One region of the Luteococcus sp. Sow4_B9 genome, then DNA from elsewhere that is predicted to be linked to it. Evidence: riboswitches for the same ligand, from Rfam matches in the RefSeq annotation. Region 1 holds a riboswitch; each other region holds the start of a gene.
The links. A riboswitch is a leader RNA that binds a small molecule or an ion and turns the genes downstream of it on or off. The one in region 1 is predicted to bind cobalamin.
Positions count from the first base shown of each region.

Region 2: it holds a riboswitch for cobalamin, as region 1 does, so the genes downstream of both, ACTQ49_RS05175 (ATP-binding protein) here and mutA (methylmalonyl-CoA mutase small subunit) in region 1, are expected to answer to the same signal.
Region 3: it holds a riboswitch for cobalamin, as region 1 does, so the genes downstream of both, ACTQ49_RS13340 (ABC transporter substrate-binding protein) here and mutA (methylmalonyl-CoA mutase small subunit) in region 1, are expected to answer to the same signal.
Region 4: it holds a riboswitch for cobalamin, as region 1 does, so the genes downstream of both, ACTQ49_RS01775 (CbiQ family ECF transporter T component) here and mutA (methylmalonyl-CoA mutase small subunit) in region 1, are expected to answer to the same signal.

Region 1 is NZ_JBQKKT010000004.1:206,640-208,836, forward strand. Features, by position in the region: gene ACTQ49_RS04725 (DUF6918 family protein) at 117-548, shown strand; cobalamin riboswitch at 697-962, shown strand; gene mutA (methylmalonyl-CoA mutase small subunit) at 1,112-2,197, shown strand, end outside.
Region 2 is NZ_JBQKKT010000005.1:91,795-93,991, reverse strand. Features, by position in the region: partial or broken gene ACTQ49_RS05175 (ATP-binding protein) at 31-1,008, opposite strand; cobalamin riboswitch at 1,056-1,200, opposite strand; gene cbiE (precorrin-6y C5,15-methyltransferase (decarboxylating) subunit CbiE) at 1,283-2,197, shown strand, end outside.
Region 3 is NZ_JBQKKT010000028.1:26,204-28,400, forward strand. Features, by position in the region: gene ACTQ49_RS13340 (ABC transporter substrate-binding protein) at 1-1,381, opposite strand, end outside; cobalamin riboswitch at 1,534-1,714, opposite strand; gene ACTQ49_RS13345 (MATE family efflux transporter) at 1,857-2,197, opposite strand, start outside.
Region 4 is NZ_JBQKKT010000002.1:98,797-100,993, reverse strand. Features, by position in the region: gene ACTQ49_RS01775 (CbiQ family ECF transporter T component) at 1-844, opposite strand, end outside; cobalamin riboswitch at 962-1,088, opposite strand; gene ACTQ49_RS01770 (glycosyltransferase family 2 protein) at 1,167-2,162, shown strand.

The sequences.
Region 1 (2,197 bases):
CCCGTCAACCTGTCAGCGGCCCCGCGCACCCGTCGAGTCCTGCCACAATGGGACCGCTCCCCCGGCAACGGGCGCCCGTGCCCGAATGAATCGACACAACACTGGAAGGCACATCCATGAGCTTCACCGAACAGCTGCTCGATCCGGCCAAGCGCCCGCAGGTGGTCGAGGCCATCTCCACCGTCATCGACCAGGAGGTCGAGTCCAAGGGTGGTCTGGGTGGCATGGCCATCAAGACGGCCTACGCCAGCGCCAAGAAGATGAAGGACGGCATCGTCCCCAAGGGCACCGACGCGATGCTCCCGGAGATCGCCTCCGCTCTGGCCCCCTACTGGGAGGCCAAGGGTGACCAGGACTTCGGCAGCTACCTGTCGAGCCGTTCGGGTGAGGTGGCCGACGCGCTGCTCGCCGTCGCCGATGCCAAGGCCGAGTCGCCCGACAACGCCGCCATCGCCAAGATCTACAAGCCGATCCGCGGCAAGGCCAAGGGCTACGTCGAGGAGGCCCTGCCCCGCCTGGCCACCGCGATCACCCCCTTCGTCAGCTGACGCAGTCGAAGAACAGACCCGACGGTGCCGGTGTCCCCATGGGGGCACCGGCACCGTCGTGCTTCCCGAGTCCAAGCCCACCACAGGCCTACGAGGTAAGACCATTTCGGGCAAAATGCGGCCCCGCCCCTCCGCGCGAACTCGAGCCCGCTAGTGTGGAGGTGCTGGTTCGGCCCATGCAGATGGGCCGTCGCAAGAGGGAATCCGGTGTGAATCCGGAACTGTCCCGCAGCGGTGAATGGGAACGACACCACCCGTCCGGCATGCGAGGGATCGCACGCCTCCAAGTGGCGCAGGCAACTGCACCACTGGACGACAAGCACTGGGTCTGGGCCTGGGAAGCGGTGGTCGAGGAAGACGCCTGACGGCGAAGCGCCCATGAGTCCGAAGACCTGCCAGTCGCGTCGCGCCAGCCAGGTGCGCCGCTGGAGACGACCCACCGCGAACAGTCCTGCAGGGTGTTCCCGGACAGGCCGTCACCGCCAGAATGAGCCGAGGAGCACTTCAGTCCGGTCGGAGGCCGAGAGGCCAGCCGACGACAACCTCATCGGAGCAGGAGTCCCATGACAACGACCGAGCAGGTCGCCCGCGAGGGAGCTGGAGAGTTCAAGCTCGCCAGCGACTTCGCGAAGCCGGGGATGGACACGTGGCGCGCTGCCGCCGCGAAGGTCCTCAACCGCGGGCGCCCAGAAGACAAGCTACTGACCGGCGACGAGGCCGTGGCCCGTCTCGTGACCACCACCGTCGACGGCATCGAGATCGCCCCCATCTACACGCTGGAGGATGCCCCGGAGGACCTCGGCGTCCCCGGCGTGGCCCCCTTCACCCGAGGCACCACCGTCCACAACGGTGAGGCAGACGCCTGGGACGTGCGTGCACTGCACGAGGATCCCGACGCCGCTTTCACCCGCAAGGCCGTGCTGACCGACCTCGAGCGCGGCGCGACGAGCCTGTGGTTCCGTCTGGACCCCGACGCCATCGCGGCCGACCAGCTCGGTGAGATGCTGGCCGACGCCATGCTGGAGCTCATCACGGTGGAGGTCTCCAGCCGCACCGACCAGGCCGCCGCCGCCGAGGCGCTGCTGGCCCTGGTGGAGGCGAACGACAAGCCGAAGAACCAGAAGAGCGTCGTGCTCGGCCTGGACCCGATCGGCTGCGCGGCCCTCAACGGCACCACCCCCCAGCTCGACGGGCTGGCCGAGTGGACCAAGCGGATCGACGGCATGCGCGCCTCGCGGGCCATCGTCGTGGATGCCACCATCTGGCACAATGCCGGCGCCGGCGACGTCCACGAGCTGGGCTTCGCCCTCGCCACGGGCGTCGAGTACGTCCGTGCACTGATGGCCCAGGGCCTGACCGCTGACCAGGCCTTCGACACGATCGACTTCCGCGTCACCGCGACCGTCGACCAGTTCGCCACCATCGCCAAGCTGCGCGCCCTGCGCACCGCCTGGTCCAAGGTGGGCGAGACCTTCGGCGTCTCCGAGGCCAAGCGTGGTGCCCGCCAGCACGCCGTCACCTCGTGGCGTGAGGTCACCCGTGACGACGCCTACGTCAACATGCTGCGCGCCACCATCAGCACCTTTGCTGCCGGCGTCGGTGGCGCCGAGGCGATCACCGTGCTCCCCTTCGACACCGCGTGGGGCCTG
Region 2 (2,197 bases), on a different contig from region 1:
CAGCAGCTGGTCCAGCAGGTCCTCGTCCAGGCCGGGGGCGTCGAAGGGATTGCGACGGCGGCGGTGCGGCAGCGCCAGCAACGCGGCCTGACGGATGTCGGCCCGTGTCACACGCTCACGCCCCTGCCAGGCGGCGTGGGCAACGGCGGCGCGGGCGGTCACGATGTCAGCGCGCAGACCGTCAACCTCCAGTGCGGCACAGATCTCCGCGATCTTGAGCAGGGCGGCATCCCCCAGCCGAACCTGCGGCAACAGCTCCATCGCACGGGCAATCCGCTCCCCCAGGGCCTCGTCGGCGGCGCGATGCCGGGCACGGAAGGCGGCCGGGTCGGCGTCGAAGGCCATCCGCCGACGCACCACCTCGGCACGCAACTGCCAGTCCTTGGGGGCGGCCACCTCGACGGTCAGGCCAAAACGGTCGAGCAGCTGCGGGCGCAGCTCGCCCTCCTCGGGATTCATGGTGCCGATCAACACGAAGCGCGCCGCGTGCTCCACGGAGACGCCGTCGCGTTCCACCGTCGCACGTCCCATGGCGGCGGCATCCAGCAGCAGGTCCACCAGATGGTCGTGCAGCAGGTTCACCTCGTCGACATAGAGGATGCCGCGGTGGGCGCGGGCCAAGAGACCGGGCTCGAACTCCACACTGCCCTGCGACAAGGCACTTTCCAGGTGAATGGAGCCCAGCACGCGGTCTTCCGTGGCTCCGACGGGCAGCTCCACGAGCCGGACGGGACGGCTGGTGACGGCGCCGGTGAAGGGCGCGTCGGGCGAGGTGGCCTCGGGATCGGCCGGATCGGTGGAGAAACGGTCCCCCTCGTGGACGTCGATGGGCGGCAGCACGGCGGCCAGGGCCCGGACGGCCGTTGACTTGGCGGTGCCCTTCTGGCCGCGGACCAGAACGCCACCGATCTGCGGCGAGATGGTGCTCAGCACCAGGGCAAGACCCATCGGGTCGAGGTCATCGGGATCGCAGCCGACGATGGCCGTGAAGGGAAAATGCTGTGGCATGGAGGCTCCCGCTCGCGTGTGCCGGACAAGGACGGCGCGGACACATGTACCGCGCACGGCAAGAGGCCGGTCTTCGGACTGACGACCACAGGGATCGATCACCGCAGCGGGCCTGTGCCGGACTTCCACCGGCTTCCCAGATTCTCCCCTTCCCGACGAGCGGTTCGGGGCACCTCGTGCCTCGGGCCACTCTAGCGCGTGGCGAGTCTGGCCGTGGCCCACCCAGACGACACCGGGCCAGAAACTGTCACCGCCGGGCGATAGCGTTCCTGCCATGAACGCGGAGACTCACCCCATCACGGTGCTCGGTATCGGCGCCGACGGCTGGGACGCCTTGACACCGGCTCATCGCGAGCTGGTGCTGGGCGCCGATGTGGTGCTGGGCGGGTCGAGGCACCTGGCGATGCTGCCGGCGGCCGATGCCCGCGCCACGCAGCGACGCGAACCGTGGCCGACGCCGCTGCGGGAGAGTTTGCCGGGCCTGCTGGAATCGCTGCCCGCCGGGGCGGAGGTGGTGGTGCTGGCCAGTGGCGATCCGATGGTCAGCGGCATCGGGTCAACGCTGGTGGAGCTGCTGGGCAACCGCCGCGTGCGGATCATCCCCGCCGTCTCGTCGGTGGCGCTGGCCCGGGCCCGAATGGGCTGGGCTGCCGAAAGCTGCGCGGTGGTCAGCGTCGTCGGCCGGCCCGTTGAACTCGCGTTGCGGGAGCTCGCCCCCGGGCGACGGGTCCTGGTGCTCAGCTCCGACGAGACCACCCCCGAACGACTCGCGGCACTGCTCACCGCCTGCGGCCACGGCTCCTCCACCCTGACGGTGCTGGGCAACCTGGGAGCGGCCGACGAGTCGCGGCGCAGCGGCACCGCCGAGACCTGGGACGGTCCGTCGCCGCGGCTGAACATCGTCGCGCTGGAGGTGGCCGGGCCCACCGTGACTGGTTGGGCGGCCGGGCTGCCCGACGAGGCCTACGAGCACGACGGCCAGATCACCAAACGCGACATCCGGGTCAGCGCCCTGGCCCGACTGCAACCGATGCCGGGCGAACACCTGTGGGATGTGGGCGCCGGCTCGGGCTCCGTGGGCATCGAGTGGATGCGCAGCCACCCGACCTGTCGAACCACCGCCGTGGAGGGCAATCAGGAACGAGCCGCCCGGGCCATCCGCAATGCCCATGCCCTCGGCGTTCCCGGG
Region 3 (2,197 bases), on a different contig from region 1:
TGATCCCCAATTGCTTGGCAACCGTGGCTCGTTCCTCGGTGTTCGGAGCACTGTTGAACTGTTCGATCAGCTTGTTCAAGGCAGGGTCATCCAGCTGCCCATGGTTCTGCGCGCCGCCGTGGGTGAGCGAGCCGTGGATGAAGTAGGAACCGTCGCCCCGGGTCACCGTGTTGGCGGAGTAGGTGGCCACATCCCATTCCTTGCTGGTCAGGTGCTCGTCGATGTTGTCCGCGGTGACGATCTTGAAGCTGATCCCAACCTGGCTGGCGGAGTTCTCCATCACCTGGGCGATCTGGGGCAGCTCGGGCCGTGCCACATAGGTGACGATGTTCATCGTGAGCGGCTTGCCCTTGCTGGTCACCTTGCCATTGCTGACCTCCAGCCCGGCCTGCTGGAAGTACTTGAGTGCCGCCTCCTTGCCGGATGGCCGGGTCACCTGCCCGGGGGAGATGGCGGTCTTGCCGGGGAAGGGATTGTCGGTGGGCTCGGCGTAGCCGCTCATCACGGTCTTGGCGATGGCCGGCCGGTCCATCAAGGCGTCGATTCCCCGACGGAAGGGCTCCTTGGCCCACAGTGCGGCCTGGGGGCCCTTGTAGTTGAACAGCAGGTGGTAGACCCGGGTTCCCGTCCGGGTCTCGACGGTGTACCGGTCGTCCTTCTTCAACCCGTCGAGGGTTTCGGTGGAGGGTCGGTAGATCACGTCGGCCTCCCCGGACTGCAGCGCCAGCAGCCGGGCATTCGCGTCCTGGTTGGCGGTCATGGTGACCCGCTCCAGCTTGGCCTTGCCACCCCAGTACGCGTCGAACCGGCTCAGTTCGGCCGCCCCGGTGGTGTTGAAGCTGTCGAACTTGAACGGCCCGGTGCCGACGGGCTTCTCGATGCCGGCCTCGGGGTCGATGATGGCGGTGTTGAAGTGGATGAATTCGCTCATCAGGCCCGCATAGGGCTTGTCGGTGGTGATGGTGAGGGTCTGCCCGTCGGCCTTCATGGATTCGATCGGCAGCAGCTTCTTCACGCCCGGGTTCTTGCTGATCGCCCGGTCGATGTTCTGCTGCACCACCTGTGCGGTCAGCTTCTTGCCGTTGTGGAAGGTGACCCCGTTGCGGATGGTGAGCTGCCAGGTATGGCCCTTCTGGGTCCAGGCCGTGGCCAGACCGGGGGACAGGGCCCCGGTCTTGATGTCCAGCTTGACCAGCGTCTCGACGGTGCCAGAATTCAGGACGAAGGCCGTCTGCACCACGTGCGGGTCGGTGGTGTTGGCCGGGTAGACGGTCACCAGGCGCAGCGTGTGCGGGGCTCCCGACGAGGCCGAGTCATCCGAGACGCCGCATCCGGTCAGGACAACGGCGGCCGTCATGAGGGCGGCGAGGGTCTTCTTCATGGTGGTTTCTCTCCAGGATCGTGGATGCCAAAGCATCCGGAAGAGAATCCAGGCAGCAGAACACTGCCGACTGGCTGACCTGTGACCGGCCAACAGCGGCTCGTAGCGGGCACGGGTGTGCGCCCATTTTCGTTCCCTCCATCTGCGTGGATTCCTGAACGGACACGCAGGCAGTTCTCCTGGCTCCAGTTCATGGGCCGCACTCGCCTTCCCAGCCCCGAAGGGCCAGTGGCATCGTGAGTGCGGCCTCCCTGTCACAGTGGCGAGACCGCGCCGGACTCACACCGGCTTCTCTGTTGGGCCCTGACGGGCACCTACGTGTACGTGGCGGAGCATAGCACCGGGCCGGGCCAACTCGGCTCGCCCACGGGAACAGATGTGGTGATGCCGCCCCCACATCGTGAAGTGGGGTTCCAGTCAGGGCAATGAAGTGATGACTCCACGGCATGGGTCAGGGGCGTGGAGGTACCTGACGTCAGGCGGTGATCCGCATCCACTTCCCGGAGCCGAAGCGATGGCGCACGATCAGGAAGCGGACGACCTCCTCCAGACTGAGCATGGCGTAGACCCAGGGCAGTGACAGGAGCCAGATGAAGGCGCCGGCCAGGGCAAGCGGCACGCCGACGAGCCACGCGGCGAGGCTTTCGCTGAGCAGTTGGAAGCGGCTGTCTCCACCGGCGGGGAGGATGCCGCCCGAGATCACCTGGTTGGCCACCTTGAACACGAGGTACACGGCCAGGATCCGCAGCACGGCGGTGGCCTGGGTCGCGGCCGTGTGATCGACGGAGTAGAGGTCCACGTAGAGGGGAGCGACGA
Region 4 (2,197 bases), on a different contig from region 1:
GTCGCCCGGACAGCCGGATGCCGATCGCGGCCAACAGGCACCCGGCGACGAGGCAGGACCAGGACCAGGGACCAGCACCGGGCACGCCCAGCAGCAGGAAGGTGCCGTAGGTGATCAGGACCATCGACGCGAGCATGGCACCCGTGGTCGCCGGCCCCACCGGCTCCTGCTGGTGCGTGCGGCCGTAGCCACGCGATTCCATGCCGGCGGCCAGCAGCAGGGACCGGTCGATGGCGTCCTCCAGCACCGGAACCAGCACGGTCCCGGCAGCGCGCCAGCCGGTCGACCGACCACCCCGGAGGCGTCGGGCGCGACGCACCCGGCCGACGCTCTCGATGAGCTGGGGCGCGACGCTGAGCGCCACCACCAGCGCGACGCTGAGCTGGTAGAGCGCCGGCGGGACCGACCGCAGCGCCCGGCGCGGATTGGCCAGGGAATTCGCCGCGCCCACGCACAGCAACATGGCCACCAGGCGCAGCGAGTCGTACAGGGTGTACAACAGCGCGTCGAGGGTCACCGGACCGCCCAGCCGCACTCCGGCGGCCCAGGCCGGCAGCTCGATGCTGGGCAGGGTGAACAGCACCTGCCCGGAGCGATTGACGCCCATGAAGACCTGGAAGATCATCCGGATGCCCAGAACCACCAGGGCCAGCGTGAGATAGGCACTGGTCGAGCGGGCCCAGGGGGCGTCGGACCTGCGCTCCAGCACCACCAGCCAGACCAGCGCGGTGGCCAGGACAACCACGAGCGGATTGTGCAGCAGGCTCACGGCCACGGCACAGCCCAGGGCCCACCCCCACCAGGCCATCGGGTGCACTGCGCGCGCCACGGTGCGTCTGGCCACGGTCGGTACCTCGACGGCACGGCCTGCGGCCACGGAACGGGACATCGGGCAGGAACTCCCAGGCTCATGCATGCGAGCAGCAGGGGCGATCCCCAGCCCCCGCATGCCTCGACGGGTGGATGAAGCTTTGCTGAGATGGGCATTCCGGCTCGGACATGGTCCTCACGGCTGCGGGTCAGCTCCGGTCTCCCACCGGATTCCCCCATCGCAATGGATCCACGGTATCCCCTGTCCGCAGGCTGGACGAACCGCCCTCGAGGACGGCACGATCCGTCCAGCACACTCTCAGCCGGCTGCCACTGTCCACGGCTAGCGTTGCCGGATGGACAGTCCGACGCTGGTCACCATCGCCGTCCTCACCTTCCACCGCCCGGAACAGATCCGGCAGACGGTGGCCCTGTTGTGCCGTCAGGCCCGGGAGCAGGACGCCGCGTGGCAGGTGGAGGTTCTGGTGGTGGACAACGATCCTGCCGGCTCGGGACGCGCCGCCGTCGAAGCCCTCGACCTGCCCGGCGTCCGCGTCGTGGTGGAGTCCACGCCCGGCATCGCCGCGGCCCGCAATCGGGCACTCGATGAGGCTCGGGGCCGAGACGTCCTGCTCTTCCTGGACGACGACGGCCGCCCGGCACCCGGTTGGCTCAGCCTGATGCTCGAAACCTGGCGGCAGAGCCACCCGGCGGCCGTCGCCGGCTGGGTGGACACCCGCTATCTGGGTCGGGTTGACCCGTGGATCCATGCCGGGGGCTTCTTCACCCGGCGCCGTTGGAGGGACGGCCAGCCCCTGCAGGCCGCCGCCTGCGGCAACCTGCTCCTGGACCTGCACCAACTGGGCGATCTTCGCTTTGCCCGGAGTCTGGGCCTGAGCGGCGGGGAGGACACCCTGCTCACCCGGCAGTTGGTGGCCCGAGGGGGGCGCATCGTCTTCTGCCACGACGCCGTCGTGGAGGACCAGGTGGCAGTGGAACGGATGACGCGGGGTTGGGTGCTGCAGCGTGCGCTGAGCCATGGCAATACCGGCGGACTCCTGGACATCCACCTGTCCAGCTCCGCGCTGGCCCGCCCGCGACTCCTGGCCCAGGGGTTGGTCCGGCTGGCAGGGGGCGGCCTGCGGTCCGGCCTGGGCACCGTCACCGGCGACCGGACCCACAGCGCCCGGGGCGCGAGGGCCGCCATGCGCGGACTCGGTATGGTGCTGGCCGCGACCGGGCTTGCCTATCAGGAGTACCAGCGCCACGGCAGCTGGAGGCAGCGTTTCTCCCGGGTGCCCGAGGACCTGGCTCCCGGTCAGCCCCGCGGGGTCCGCATCAAGCCTTCGTAGACCACATCCGTCGTACACCCCATCCGTCGTAGACC